DNA from 3 places in the Micromonospora sp. NPDC049257 genome. Region 2 is predicted to be linked to each of the others. Evidence: riboswitches for the same ligand, from Rfam matches in the RefSeq annotation. Region 2 holds a riboswitch; each other region holds the start of a gene.
What was found. Region 2 has a riboswitch for cyclic di-AMP ahead of AB0K25_RS15115 (hypothetical protein). Riboswitches for the same ligand answer to the same signal wherever they lie in the genome.

Region 1 (4,807 bases), on a different contig from region 2:
GGACCACCGACGTCGCGCGGGCGAAATCGTCGCCGTCGTCGTCATCGTCGTCGTCCCCGCCACCGCCGAAGCCGCAGGCGAGCACGAGAGCGAGCAGTGCGCCGACGCCGGCCAGGCCGAGCAGTCTCTTGAGCATCGATCCGTCTCCTCGATCGTGGTGACCCATCTCTCGCCCAGGCTAGGCACCGGGCACAACCAGCGCCGGGAGGCCGGACGGGGCTCGCCCGACCCTCCGCATCCGGCTCGGAGTGGACCCGGACCGCTACTCTGGGACGGTTGGAACGGCCCAGCTGAGCCGTTCGTCGGAGAGAACAGGACCAGCAACGGTGCGGGAAAGGACGGCCCGGTCCGTCCGGATCCGCGAATTGCTCATCCCGAGGGGTGGCGACCGAGGCCGTCGGAGGAATACTCTCGGTCGCGGCCCGCGTACTGATGAGGCGCCCGGGGACGGGCGAGTGGAGGTGCTCGCGTGAGCCTGTCGATCGTGAAGTCGGTCCTGCCGGCCGGTGTCATCGAGATCGCCCCTCGTGGCGAGATCGACGTCGACACCGCCTACGAGGTACGTGAGGCGATCGCCGAGGTGCTGGCCAAGGGCCGGCCCGCCCGGATCGAGCTCAACATGCGACTGGTCACCTTCATCGACTCCGTCGGGATCAGCGCGATGGTCGCCGGGTTCCAGACCGCCGAGGTCAGTGGGGTCAAGTTGATCGTCACCGAACCGAGCCGGTTCGTGCACCGGCAGCTCTGGGTCACCGGTCTGCTCGGTCTCTTCGGCGCTCCGGAGCCATACTTCGCCGGTGCCGCCACCCCCGAGGTGCTGCCGGGCGCCTGACCGCACCACCGGCCCCGCCTGAGCCCGCTGGCCTGGGACGTTGCCAGTCCGTCCCGGGTGCGGCACGATCGTGCGACCGACGACGGTCAGGAGGCCCGGTGGTCCGGCGGGAGAGCTTCAGCTACACGGTGCAGGCGCGCTGCGCACAGGCGGACGCGGTGGCCTTGCTGAGCGACCTGTCCCGGCAGGAGGAACTGCATCCCCTGATCGTCCGGGTGCGGCGGTTGCCCGCCCGGCCGGGCGCCCTGGCCAGCTATGCGATCACCGATCGGCTGGAGTTGGGGCCGCTGCGGTTTCCCGTCACCTATCAGGCGGATGTCCTGCAGGTCGGCGACGACGAGATCGTGACGGTGGCCCGACAGCAGCCGGGCACCACGGTCCGCAACCACACCCGGCTGCGGACGGAGGGTGACCTGCTGCGGATCGACGTGGAGATCACCCTCGCCGCGCCGGCACCGTTGTTCGGGTACGCCTTCCGGCAGGCCCGCGCCGCTCACCTCGGGCTGGCCAGCCGGCTCGGCGCGGTGCTGGACGGCCGGGCCGGCGACCCGTCTGCCGCCGGCTGACCTGGGGCCGACCTGCGACACCGGGCCCGACCCTGCGGTCGGGCGGTGTTCCGGTGGCCCGTCGGGCGGTCTTCCGGTTGGCTGTCGGCGGTGTTCCGGTGGCCCGTCGTGGACGGGCCACCGGGCCAGCTCAGTACATCGACAGGTGCACGTGGTTGGTGTGGTCGCTGGACGGGTCGCCGTTGCCCCCGCTGTACGCCTTCCAGCCGCTGCTCGGCAGCCAGATCCGCTTGAACCAGATCACGTAGAGCACGCCGAGCCGGTCGGCGTTACGGATGAAGTAGGCGGCGAGGTTGTTGCCGTACGTCCGGTCGCCGCCGCTGGCCACCCCGCCGAAGCCGTTCTTCTGCGCGGCGAAGTCGCACGCGCGGCCCTTGGGGTGTTCACCGGAACCACTGGGACGGTGGCAGGAGACGTACCGGGTGAAACCGGCCGCCTTGGCCTGCTGGAGGGCGTTGAGGGTACGCGGGGTGATGCAGCCGTTGGCCGGGGTCGGGTCGTTGACGCTGCACGACTCGGACGGCCAGGAACCGTCGGAGTTACGGGGCGCCCCCTTGGCGTTGCTGCTGGACGTGCCCTCCGAACTGCCGGAGTCGTTGGAGGAGGTGGGGGCCGGCTTGTCGGCGGCGGCCACGGCCAGCGCGCGTTCGGCCTGATCCTTCCGCTTGCCCATGGTGGCGACCTGCTTGCGCTGCTCGGTGATCTCCCGACTGACGGCGGCCCGGGTCCGGGCGGCCTGGTCCCGGGTCTCGATCATCTTGCGCAGTTCCTGGTCCTCCCGGGCCGCGACCGTCTCCAACGCCGACGCGCGGTCCATGAAGCCACCGGGGCTGTTGCTGTTGAGCAGGGCGGACATCGGCCCGAGGCGGCCGGTGCGGTAGGCCGCTCCGGCGATCTCGCCGACCTTGCCGGTCTGCGTGACCAGCTGGGCCTCGATGGCCTTGAGCTGGCCGTCCAACTCCTGCTGACGTCGGGTGGAGCGCTCGAGGGCGGTCTTCGCGTCGAGCCACCCCTTGCTGGCCGCGTCGAGCTGGTCGCGTAGGGCCGGGGTGCCGCCCTCCTCGTCGTCGCCGGGGGCGGCGAGGCGGGTGGTGGGCGCGGCGACGGCCGGGCTGAACGGCGCGGACGACACGCCCAGGGCGAGCGCCGTGACGACTGCGGCCAGTAGTCGCGTGGTGGTGCGTACGTGCATGTGATGTCCTTCCGTCAGCCGCCGACCGGGTTAGCTGACGGGTTCGGGACGGAAGATCCCTACCGCTGACGCGGATGCACCCCAGGAACGTGGTTCCCCGGTTCGCCCTGGTGGGCGATTAGGCGGCGGCCACTGCCGGCGCCGGTGGGCGCCGCCTGGCGGTGGCCGGAGCCGAGCCTACCGGTACGCGTGGGACAGCTGCCTACCTCGTGACTGAGGGTACGAGAGTGAATACTGCCAAAAGGTGTGAACGGCGCAAATTGCCGTTGATCTACAGCGCGATTCCCGGAGAGTGGGCCCGACCACCGGGCACGAGACGGCGGCCGGGTCGCAGGGCGGCGGCCCGGCCGCAGGGCGGCAGTCGGGGTCACCAGTGGGTCGGGCCGCATGCTCCGGGGGTCGCTCGGGGCTCGATCTGAAGAGTGGCGTGCTCGATGTGGAAGTCCTCCCGCAGGGCACCACGGGCGGCGGCGAGCACGGTGCCGGCCTCGGCGTCGCCGGCCAGGGTGAGGTGGGCCGAGGCGACGTCCATGCCGGAGGTGAGCGTCCAGACGTGCAGGTCGTGCACCTCGGCGACGCCGGGCACGGCGGTCAACCGGTCGTGTACGGCGGTCACCGGGAGATGCTCCGGGGCGGCCTGCACCAGGATGCGCACCGCCGCCCGCCCGAGCCGCCAGGTGCGGGGCAGGATGAACACGCCGATCGCCACGGCGACCACCGGGTCGGCCCACCACCAGCCGGTGCCGGCGATCAGCAGCGCCGCCGCGATCACGCCGAGGGAGCCGAGCAGGTCGCCGACCACCTCCAGGTACGCCCCGCGCAGGTTGATGCTCTCCTTGGCCCCCTCGCGCAGCAGGCCGAACGCGACGAGGTTGGCGAGCAGGCCGAGCACCGCCACCACCAGCATCGGGCCGGCCAGCACCTCGGGTGGCTCGCCGAAGCGGCGGACCGCCTCGATCAGCACGTAGATCGCCACCCCGCTGAGCAGGACGGCGTTGGCCAGCGCGGCGAGCACCTCCAGCCGGTAGAGGCCGAAGGTGCGCTGCGGGTCCTGCGTGGCCCGCCGGGTGGCGGTGATCGCCGCCAGGGCCATCCCGATGCCGAGGACGTCGGTGAACATGTGGCCGGCGTCGGAGAGCAGGGCCAGTGAGCCGGTGCCGAACGCGGCCACCGCCTCGACCACCATGAACACGGCGAGCAGTCCGAAAGCCGCCCAGAGCCGACCGCGGTGCCGGTGTGCGGCGTTACTGACCGTCGCACTGTGGTCATGACCTGCGCCCACGTCCACACCTTCCGTCGCCGCTGCGGACCCGATCCAATCTATGCTCACATCGCTATGTATGCAAGTGACAGCCGGGCCTTCGGCCAGGAGCGACAGCAGGGGCCGTCGACCCAGCACGACAGCGGGGTCGCCGACGACCCAGAAGCGTTCGGTGTGGCCCTCGACCAGGGGCCGGGCCGATCGGGGCCGGTGGCTCAGCCGGTGGGGTCGATGGTGGTGAGGCGCTGGGTGGCCCGGGACAACGCGACGTAGAGCGTCCGTACCCCCGAGCCCGGATCGGCCCGGATCTCCCCGGGGCAGACCAGCACCACCCCGTCGTACTCCATGCCCTTGGCCTGGAGACTCGTCACCACCTGAAGCCGCGCCCCGCCCCGGTCGCCCAACCAGCCGGCGACCTCGTCGCGGCGCGGCACCGGCGTGATCACGCCGACCGTCCCGGCCACCTCGGCCAGCACCGCGTCCACCGCGTCCACCGTCGCCGGGGCCAGCTCCGCCGCCGGCACGTGCAGCGCCACCGGCTCCACCCCGGTGGACCGCACCGCACTCGGCAACTCCAGGTCGGGATAGAGCCGGCGGATCTCCGCCGCCGCCACCGCGAAGATCTCCGCCGAGTTGCGGTAGTTGGTGGAGAGCGTGAACCGGTGCCGCCGCCGCCGGCCCAGCGCCTGGTCCCGGGCCCGGTCCAACTCCTGCTGGTCGCCCGTCCAGGCGGTCTGCGCCGGATCACCCACCACCGTCCAGGAGGCGAGCCGACCACGCCGGCCGACCATCCGCCACTGCATCGGCGAGACGTCCTGCGACTCGTCCACCACCACGTGCGCGTAGTCCCGGTAGTCCTCGGGCCGTTCCCGGGCCGCCGCCCGGGCCGCGCGCTGCCGCTCACCGAACGTGCTCAGCTCCCGCACACCGCCGGCCAGCTGGAACGGGTCCCGGTT
Region 2 (4,807 bases):
ACGAGCAGCAGCAGCCGCAGCCACCGCCCGGCCGTCGTCGTTCCCGCCCGCCGCACGGTTCCACGCTAGCCGTCCCGGACGACCGGCGGGCCCGGACGGGTCGGCCACCCGACACGGGCGTACCCGCCGCAGCGGTGGCGGGGCCTGCCACCAGCACGTGAACCGCGCGGCCCGACCTGGTGCTGGCTACCATCGTCCGACGACCCGCCGCCCGTGGATGAACCGGCTGGCCGGCTGACACGTATCCCGTCCCGGATCGTTGGGAGTACTCGCACATGGGCGCCGACCACACCCGTCCCGCTCCGTCCACCCCACCCCGGGTGCGGCGGATCCTCGTCATGACGGTGGTGCCGCTCATCGTCGTCACGGTGATCGCCACGCTGCTGCTCTGGCCGGGGGAGACCCCGAAGATCGACCAGGGCGAGCAGGTGCCCCGCTACCACGGCACGGTGACCCGGGTGGTGACCGAGCCGTGCCCGCCCGCCCCGCAGACCCCCGACGGCCCGTCGGGGGCGGCCGACGGGCCGTGCGGGACGGTGACGGTCACCGTCGGGCAGGGCCCGGACAGTGGTGAGCAGGTCGAGACGCCGGTCCCGTCGGGGCCGGGGGCACCGACGGTGGCGGTCGGCGACGAGGTGGTGCTGGTCGCGTTGGCCGACCCCACCGACCCGTCGGTGAGCAGCTACCACATCGCCGAGCACCAGCGGGGCATGCCGCTGCTCTGGCTGGTCGCCCTGTTCGCGGCGGCGATCGTCGCGTTCGGCCGGCTGCGCGGGCTGGCCGCCCTGGCCGGCCTCGGGGCGAGCTTCGCCATCCTGTTGACCTTCGTGGTGCCGGGCATCTCCGCCGGGGGCGCACCGCTGCCGATCGCGGTCACCGGCGCCGCGCTGATCATGTTCGTGGTGCTGTACCTGACCCACGGGGTCACCGCGCAGACCTCGGTGGCGGTGCTCGGCACGCTGGGCAGCCTGGTGCTGACCGGCGTCCTGGGCACGCTGGCCACCGCCGCCACCCACCTGACCGGGTACGGCAGCGAGGAGGCCACCACGCTGTCGATGTACCAGCGCGACGTGGACCTGCACGGACTGCTGCTGGCCGGGATCATCATCGGTTCGCTGGGGGTCCTGGACGATGTCACGGTCACCCAGTCGGCCACCGTCACCGAGCTGGCGCACGCCAATCCGGGGCTGTCCCGGTTGCAGCTCTACCGGGCGGCGACCCGGGTCGGGCGGGCGCACATCGCGTCCACGGTCAACACGATCGTGCTGGCGTACGCGGGGGCCTCGTTGCCGTTGCTGCTCCTGCTCACCGCCGACAGCCGGCCGGTGAGCCAGATCCTGACCAGCGAGTTCCTGGCCCAGGAGATCGTCCGCAGCGCGGTGGCGACCCTGGGGCTGGTGGCGGCGGTGCCGCTGACCACCGGATTGGCCGCGCTCGTCGTCACCGCCGGGCGCGGTCCCGCCGACGCCGACGCGACCGGACCGACGCCCACCCCACGCCCCGCCCCCGACCGTGCCGAGGCGCTGGCGGCGCTGAGCGGCCCCCGGCACGGCGAACCGTCCACCCCGGCCCCCGCACGGTGGCCAGACCCGGAAAGGAGCACGGACACCGCATGGTGACACTGCGCTGTGTGACCGGAGGTGAGGTCGCGGCTGTCGGTCGCGTCACTGATTACCCCTCGCTATCGGGAAAATACGCATTTTGCCGGGTTGTGACCGTAGATCCCCGGTACGACTCTCGGGTAACCTCGCTGCCGGTCACCGCCGAAGGCGCCCACCGGAGCCAGCGGTGCCACCGCCCAATCGCCGTACGGCGAGCCGGGGAACCGAGCACCTGGGGTGAATCCGCGCCAGCGGTAGGGGCCACTTCCGTCCCGAACCCGTCAGCTAACCCGGTCGGCGGTCGACGGAAGGGACAACTGTGACGGCACCCCTACGCCACTGGTGGACTCCGGTGGTGGCCGTGCTCGCCGCCCTGGCGCTGGTCGCCGGGCCCGCCGCCTCCCCCGCGGCGGCAGCACCCAACGCGCCCACCCCCTCGGGGCACGAGGAGGACGAGGAGCCGAAGCTGCTCACCGACGTCATCGAGGCGACGAACCGGGAGTATTCGGCGGCGAAGAACCGGCTGGAGAAGTCCAAGAAGCGCCAACTCGAGTACGCCATCGAGGTGGAGAAGGCGGAGCAGGAGCTGGCGGCGTTGGCTCCGCAGGTCAACGAGATCGCGGCCCAGTCGTACCGGACGGGTCGGGTCGGCGCGGTCGCGGCGCTGCTGGAGAGCAACGCCCCGGACACCTTCGTCCGGCGGGCCGCCGCCCTGGACGAGCTGAACATGGTCAACGCCGGCAAGCTGGCCGAGGTCAACAAGGTCAAGAAGCGTGCCGAGCAGGCCAAGCTCGCCGTCGACACCGAGGTCCGTGAGCAGCAGAAGCAGACCAACCTGATGGCCAAGAAGAAGACCGAGGCCGACAAGGCGCTCGCCCTGGTCGGCGGTCGGGGCTTCACCGGTGGCCTGGTCGACGCCACCTCGCCGGTCGCCCGGATCGCCCCGGGCCAGACGGCCGACGGCGACTGGCGCGGCGAGTCGTGCAGCGAGAACGACCCCACCACGTCCGGCTGCATCACCCCGCGCACGCTGCACATGTACAAGGAGGTCAAGCGGGCCGGCTTCAACCGGTTCGTCGGCTGCTACCGCCCCGGCGGGCCGTGGGAGCACCCCAAGGGCAAGGCGTGCGACTGGTCGTTGCAGAAGAGCGGCTTCAGCCCGTGGCACAACAACGACACCCGGATGTACGGCAACAACCTCGCCGCGTTCCTGATCCGCAACTCGGACCGGTTGGGCATCTACTACGTGATCTGGAACCGGCAGATCTGGTTCCCGGCCAACGGCTGGAGTTCGTACTCCGGGCCCTCCAACCACACCGACCACGTCCACGTGTCATTGCTGTAGCCGGCCCTCACCAGCACGAAGGCCGCCCGGCTGAGCCGGGCGGCCTTCGTCGTGCGTGGTACGCCTCAGCCGGGGACGGCCGCGGGCTCGCCGGTCGGCACGGCGTCGACACCCGTCGGCACGGCCGGCCCGGGTACGACGGCAGCGGCCGCCGCGGTGGTGGGCGCAGCCGCCCGGGTGGCGGGAGCGGCGGCCTCGTGGGCCGGCGCGACCTGGCGGACCTCACCGGCGGCGAGGCGGTAGGACATGCCGACCACCGCGCACCGCCCGGCGGCCACCTCGGCGGCGATCACCGGGGAGTTGCCGAGCAGCACCTCGACGGTCTGCGCGATGTGGATGTCGACGATCCCGTCGATGTCGTGCACTCCCTGCTGGTCGGCGCGACGCAGGCTCGGCCCGACGGCGGCGACCACCGAGTAGAGGTGCCCCGGGGGCTGGGTGCCGGTACGGGCCGCCTCCCGGGCCGCCTGCACCGCCCCGCAGGAGTCGTGCCCGAGGACCACCACCAGCGGGGTGCCGAGGATCGTCACCGCGTACTCGACGCTGCCGAGCACCTCCGGCCCGGCGGTGTGCCCGGCGGTCCGGACCACGAAGAGGTCACCCAGACCCCGGTCAAAGATGATCTCGGCGGCCAGCCGGGAGTCGGAGCAGCCGACGATGACGGCGAAGGGATGCTGGCCGTCGGCGACGGCGGCCCGGTGGCTGGCACCCTGGTTGGGGTGGTGGGGCTCCCCGGCGACGAAACGCCGGTTGCCCGCCTGTAGTTCGGCCAGCGCCTGGGTCGGAGTGATCGGGGCCATTGCCTCACCTCGGTCCGGAATCGCACCTGGTCACGCCGGCCGGCGGCGACGACGGCCGTGTTCCCACGGTCACACGCAGCGAAAGGTACGTCAAGATTTCGTGATCCACGTTTCAGGCTTTGGTCGCCACGATGTCGACCAGGGGTCGAGGCCCACGGTCCGACCCGGCGGCCGACGGCGGGCCTCCCAGGTACGGGCCATACGATGACGTCATGGCGACGACGACGGGCGGCACCGGGAGCACCCGGAACTGGACGTTCCTCACCAACCACGGTCACGTGCTGCTCGCCATCGCCCGCAACCCCACCGCCCGGCTGCGGGACGTCGCCGAGGAGGTCGGGGTGACCGAGCGGGCCGCCCAGGCCATCGTGGCGGACCTGGAGACCGGTGGCTACCTGCGGCGTACCCGGGTCGGCCGACGCAATGAGTACACGATCGACCCGAGCGGTCACTTCCGGCACCCCGCCGAGGCCGACCGCCAGGTCGGTGCCCTGCTCGCCCTCTTCACCCCCACCACGCCGACTCAGGCGTCGGGGCCCACGGCCCACCCGGCCGACGCCTGAGGCATCAGCCCACCTGCCCGACCGAACCCGGCGGCGACAGCCCGGGCGACCACGCCCCAGGCGGCAGCCCAGGTGACCGGTGCCGAGTCGACGGCCCACCCCCGGTGCGTGCGTGGGCGGGCCGTCGGGCGTCCGGTGCTTCATCCGGGCCACGGCGCGGTGGCGGCACCCGGACCGCGCCCCCAGGCCGGGACGGCTCAGCAGAACCGGCCCGGGGACGGCTCGACAGAACCGGCCCGGGGACGGCTCAGCAGAAGCTGCCGGCCCGCGCGCCGCCGTCCTGCCGGGTGGTACGGAGGTCGCAGAGGTCGTAGCCGTTGGCGGTGAGCGCCGCCTTCGCCGCCGTCGTCTGCGCCCCGGTCAGCGCCGGCTCCCGGGACAGGACGAAGCCGGTGCTGCGGTCCGGGTCACCGACGACCGCCCAGCGGTAGTCGGGGTCGAGCCCGATCACCACGTAGTTCGGCCCACCCAGGTAGAGCCACCGGCTGCCGAGCTTGA
Region 3 (4,807 bases), on a different contig from region 2:
GGTGGCGGTGGCCGCCGCGTTCGCCCTGCCTGCCGTGCTGGCGCTGGTCGTCGTGCTGGTGGTCGCAGCCGGCTGCGGTGCGGTCGGCCTGGACCTGGCCCGGCGGCGGTTCCGGCCGTCGGGCGGGGGCGGCCCGGTGACCCGGGCGCTGCGCGCGCACCAGCCGGAGTTCCTGCTCTACTTCTCCGCCCCACCCGGCTCGGAATACCAGGTCACCATGTGGCTGCCCTACCTGGAGCGGCTCGGCCGGCCGTTCCTGGTGCTGCTGCGGGAGCCGGAGTTCCTGCCCACGATCGCCGCCGCGACGAGCGCCCCGGTGGTCTACTGCCCCACCCTCAAGGCGATGGACGAGGCGCTGGTGCCCAGCCTGCGGGTGGCGTTCTATGTCAACCACGGGGCGAAGAACAGTCACTGCATCCGGTTCACCCAGCTCACCCACGTGCAGCTGCACCACGGCGACAGCGACAAGGCCCCCAGCGCCAACCCGGTCTCGGCCATCTTCGACAAGATCTTCGTGGCCGGTCCGGCGGCGATCGAGCGGTACGCGCGGGCCGGGGTGGAGATCCCCGCCGAGAAGTTCGTCGTGGTCGGCCGCCCGCAGGTCGAAGCCATCGAGGTACGCCGGGAGGCCCGCCCGCTGACCGCCCCGACCGTGCTCTACACCCCCACCTGGACCGGCCACCACGCCGACGCCAACTACTGCTCGCTGCCGGTGGCCGAGCCGCTGCTGCGCCGGCTGCTCGACCGGGGGGCCACGGTGATCCTGCGCGCCCACCCGTACACCGGGCAGAATCCGGCTTCGGCCCGGCAGTTGGCCCGGCTCACCGAACTGCTCGCCGCCGACCGGACCCGCACCGGCCGGCAGCACCTGTGGGGGGCGGCGGCCAGCCGCGAGCTGAGCCTGACCGAGTGCGTCAACCGCTCCGACGCGCTGGTCTCCGACGTCTCCGGGGTCATCTCCGACTACCTCTACTCCGGCAAGCCGTACGCGGTGACCGACCTGGGCGTCGACGGCGACGAGTTCCTGGACCGGTTCCCGCTGGCCCGCTCCGGTTACGTGCTGCGCCGGGACATGGCCAACCTGGACGAGGTGCTGACCGGGCTGCTGGACACCGACCCGTTGGCGGCGGCCCGCTGGCAGACCCGCCGCCGTTACCTGGGCGACTTCCCCGCCGACGCGTACGCCGAGGGTTTCCTGGCCGCGGCCCGCCGCGAGCTGGAACCGGGCTGGGCCCCGCCGACCCCCCGTGCCCCCGCCGCCCCCCTCTCCCCCCACGCCTGACCCGCACCCGCCTCCGCCCACACCCGCTCGCGCCCGCACCCGCACCCGCTCGCGCCCGCCTCCGTCGGCAAGATCGTGCTCGATCCATGTTGTAGTGGCCTCCTCGTCGCAGGAGGCCACTACAACCATGTTCGAGCACGATCTTCGTCCGGCCGGCCGGGTCGACCCGGGGACAGCGAACCGCCCCGGCCACCCGTGGTCGGGCGGCCGGGGCGGGTGGGGTGGCTCGGTCAGGCGGAGTAGCCCCGGGTGGCGATCCAGTTCGCCAGGGTGGTCACGCTGACCCAGTAGGCCGGCAGCGACGGGTCGGCCGAGTCGGCGATCCGCACGGTACGACCGTTGTCCCGGTAGCCCACGGCGGCGATGTAGTGGCCGCCGGGGAAGGAGTGCCAGCCGCCGTCGAGGTCGGTGGCGTCCCCGGCCACGTTCGCGACCACGGCCCGCTTGTCGGCGACCGCCGCGACCACGTCGGCCCGCAGCCGGTCGATCTGCGCGTCGCTCGGCGTGCCGGCGAACATCCTGGTCCGGTACGGGTCACCCTTGACCACGGCGTTGAGCACCCGGGTGGTGTCCTCGGCCGAGTTGGTGCCCATCTCGGTGGTGCCCAACAGGGCGGCGAGGTCGTCCTGGCCGCGCTCGATGCCGGCCGCGCTGAGCGCGTTGCGGACCGCCGCCGGGCCGCAGTAGTAGTAGGTGGTCTGGGCCTGGTAGTCGTAGCGCAGGACCTTCGACGACGGCGGCTTCGGGGCCGCCTTGCGGGTCAGGTCCGGGTCGGCGGTGGCCCTGGCCTTCGCCCGGGTGACGCGCGGCGACGGGGCGTCGCTCGCCGACGGGCTGGCCGAGGGGGTGGCCGACGGGCTGGTCGGGGCGGGGACGGCGACCCGGGCCTGGGCGCGGCTGGCGACGTCGTCGAGGCGGGGGGCGGTCTCGGCCACGGCGGTGGCGCGCTGCTGGCCGGTCGGGGCGTCGTCGACCCCGGCGGCCAGGGCGGTGCCACCGGCGGCCAGGACGAGGACCGCCGCCGAGCCGACGACCATCCGGTACGGGCGTCGGGTGCCCAGTAGGCGGAGCTGTCGTTTCATGTGGTGCTTCACAGGGTGTTCCTCCACGGGGCGAGGCGGCGGGCACAACCCATCGGCACGCGGCGGACACGCCACGCGCGGATCGGGTGTTGCGCCGCTCGTTCGGCAGGGACCGCCCGACGGGGGGCCGGGCGGATCGGCGGCTCGCCCGGCAGGGGCCGGGCGGCGGGGCACAGAGCCGGGTCAGCGCGTCGGGCGCGACGGTCCGGCGGTGCCCCGGCACCGAGGTGGAGGAACTACCGAGGGGGTGGGGTCATGCTGCACGAGGAGGGAACTCCTTCCTTTGCCGCCGACCGGGTTAGCTGACGGATTCGGGCGGGAAGATCGCCCTACCCCGGGCCGTGGCCCGGAGATTCACCCCAGGTGGTGCGTGTGGGTCCCCGGTTCGTGACTGGCACGATTGAGCGGGTCGGCACGGCGTCGCCTCTTGCGATCGGAAACCGCACCGGACCGCAGCGACACTACTGGCCGGTTTCCCCCCTCGCCAAGCCCGTTGAGCTGCACAAACATGGGCTGGACGAGTCAGTTTCGGGGCACTCGGGCACTGACCCGCCACGCGTGGGACGGTCGGAGCGCCCGGGCCCGTCCAGGCGAAAACCCGGACGGCGGGGCACCGACCACCGATGATCGTCGCAGTCGATGTGACCGACTGTGACCAGGTGTCCGGTTTCCACCCGCAGTGACGGCACCCACAACCCGCAGATAACAATTCAGTCCCGCCGACCCGCCGACCCGCCGACCGGTCCGGCTTCGCCAACCAGCGGCCGGCCGACCTGACGGCCGGGTCAGCCGACCCGGGCCGGACGCCAGCGGGTGGCGGGGGCCGGGCGGGTGGCGGACGTCGCCGGACGGGGCAGTGGGACCCGGGTCGGCCGCCACCGTTGCGCCGCCGCGTGTGCCTCGGCAGCCAGCGACCGGGCCGCCTCGGCGGCCAGTTCGGCGTTCCGCCACGCCGCCCGTTCCCGCCCGACCGCAGCCCGGTACGCCGTACGCCGGTCCTCGCGGACCGCGCGGGCCAGCATCACCTCGTGCTCGACCGGGTGCCGACGCGGGTCCCAACCGTCGCGGTGCGCGAAGACGTCCCGCAGCCGCTCCACCGACAACTCTCCCCGCCAGTGCGCCGCCACGGCCTCCTGGTGCAGCCACCGCTCCCGACCGGCGTACTCGGCGGGCGTGCGGGGAGTACGCGGGCTGGGCAGCGCCCGGGCACCGGTGAACCGGCGGGCCAGCGTCTCCGCCTCGTCGTACGCCTGCCAGGCCCGTTCCAGGGCGTCGTGGGCCGCCAGCCAGGCCACGCGGTGGTGGCGGGCCCTCCGGGCGGCTCCGGAGGCGGCGACGGCCACCTCCTCCGCGTAGCGACGCAGGTCGGCGACGGGGGGTGGGGCGTCGGATGCCGGCGCGGCGGCAGTGGCTGCGGCGGCCGGTTGGTCCCGCTCGGGCCGGGCCACCAGGATGGTGATCCCGGTCAGCGCCAGGACGAGCAGCGCGGACCAGATCACGGTGGCGGTCGGGACCTCGATCAGGAACTGGGAGAGCACGGTGTTCACGGTCGACACCTCGCAGGCGGGATGCGGAAGAGGAGGCCGTACCGGCGGCGGGAACATCCGGCCGGACGGTGCGGGTGTGGTGCGTGGCGGAGGCGGTCGCGGGTGGGTCGGCCCCCGCGTGGGCGGTCAGCCCGCCGGGGGTGCCCGGGGGGCGGTGGCGACGGGTGTTCGACCGGCCGGCAGCGCCGGGGGCGGGGCGCTCCGTGCGACGCCGGCCGGCACGACGGCGTCGACCCGGTCTGCCGTCGGCACGGCCAGCACCACGGCGGCCCGGTCCGCTGCCGGCACGGCGAGCACCACGGCGACGGCCCGATCTGCGGCGACGCCGGCCGGGTCGGCCTCCTGCCCACCGCTGCGGATGCCGGTCGGGGTGGCCGGGGCTCCGGCCGCGTGCAAGGACAGCGACGCGTCGACCGGCAGGGCGGCTGCCGCCGGCCCCGGGTCGAACGACGCCGGGCCGGGCAGCGACGGGCCGGCGACGGCGAACGCGATCGCGACAGCCAGGCCGGTCAGCAGCCGGGACCACCAGCGGGCGACCCACCACAGCGGACTGGTGAGTGCGGCCGGGAGCATATGTCCACGTTACCGCCGGGGTGACCGACCCGCAGCACCGCCGGGCGTGTCGCCGCGCCCACCACCGTGGACCTGGTCCGGACGGCCGGGCGGGGTGGTCAGTGCGGGTCGCGCGGTCCGACGTACTCGACGGGGAGTCCGGCACGCCGCCCGTCGCCGGCAGCCCGCGGCCCCGGCACGGTGACACCGCCGCTGCCGGCCGCGTCGTCCGGCCGAACCCCACCGGCGGCGGCGACGCCGGCCGGCGCCCCACCGCCGACAACGGCACCGGGGGCAGCGGCGTCGGGGACAGCGGCACCGCGGGCGGCGTCGGGGGCGGCCGG

Region 1: another riboswitch for cyclic di-AMP. It lies ahead of AB0K25_RS06200 (hypothetical protein); the one in region 2 lies ahead of AB0K25_RS15115 (hypothetical protein).
Region 3: another riboswitch for cyclic di-AMP. It lies ahead of AB0K25_RS17520 (C39 family peptidase); the one in region 2 lies ahead of AB0K25_RS15115 (hypothetical protein).

Annotation. Positions count from the first base shown of each region.
Region 1 is NZ_JBFAQU010000002.1:505,364-510,170, reverse strand. It holds gene AB0K25_RS06215 (hypothetical protein) at 1-136, opposite strand, end outside; gene AB0K25_RS06210 (STAS domain-containing protein) at 470-832, shown strand; gene AB0K25_RS06205 (SRPBCC family protein) at 931-1,398, shown strand; gene AB0K25_RS06200 (hypothetical protein) at 1,529-2,590, opposite strand; cyclic di-AMP (ydaO/yuaA leader) riboswitch at 2,594-2,725, opposite strand; gene AB0K25_RS06195 (cation diffusion facilitator family transporter) at 2,958-3,872, opposite strand; gene AB0K25_RS06190 (AAA family ATPase) at 4,067-4,807, opposite strand, start outside.
Region 2 is NZ_JBFAQU010000008.1:138,472-143,278, forward strand. It holds gene AB0K25_RS15105 (hypothetical protein) at 1-56, opposite strand, end outside; gene AB0K25_RS15110 (YibE/F family protein) at 276-1,619, shown strand; cyclic di-AMP (ydaO/yuaA leader) riboswitch at 1,786-1,917, shown strand; gene AB0K25_RS15115 (hypothetical protein) at 1,921-2,946, shown strand; gene AB0K25_RS15120 (carbonic anhydrase) at 3,012-3,746, opposite strand; gene AB0K25_RS15125 (helix-turn-helix domain-containing protein) at 3,959-4,309, shown strand; gene AB0K25_RS15130 (lipocalin family protein) at 4,557-4,807, opposite strand, start outside.
Region 3 is NZ_JBFAQU010000010.1:194,435-199,241, forward strand. It holds gene AB0K25_RS17515 (CDP-glycerol glycerophosphotransferase family protein) at 1-1,282, shown strand, start outside; gene AB0K25_RS17520 (C39 family peptidase) at 1,513-2,364, opposite strand; cyclic di-AMP (ydaO/yuaA leader) riboswitch at 2,637-2,781, opposite strand; gene AB0K25_RS17525 (hypothetical protein) at 3,150-3,911, opposite strand; gene AB0K25_RS17530 (hypothetical protein) at 4,038-4,484, opposite strand; gene AB0K25_RS17535 (acyltransferase) at 4,583-4,807, opposite strand, start outside.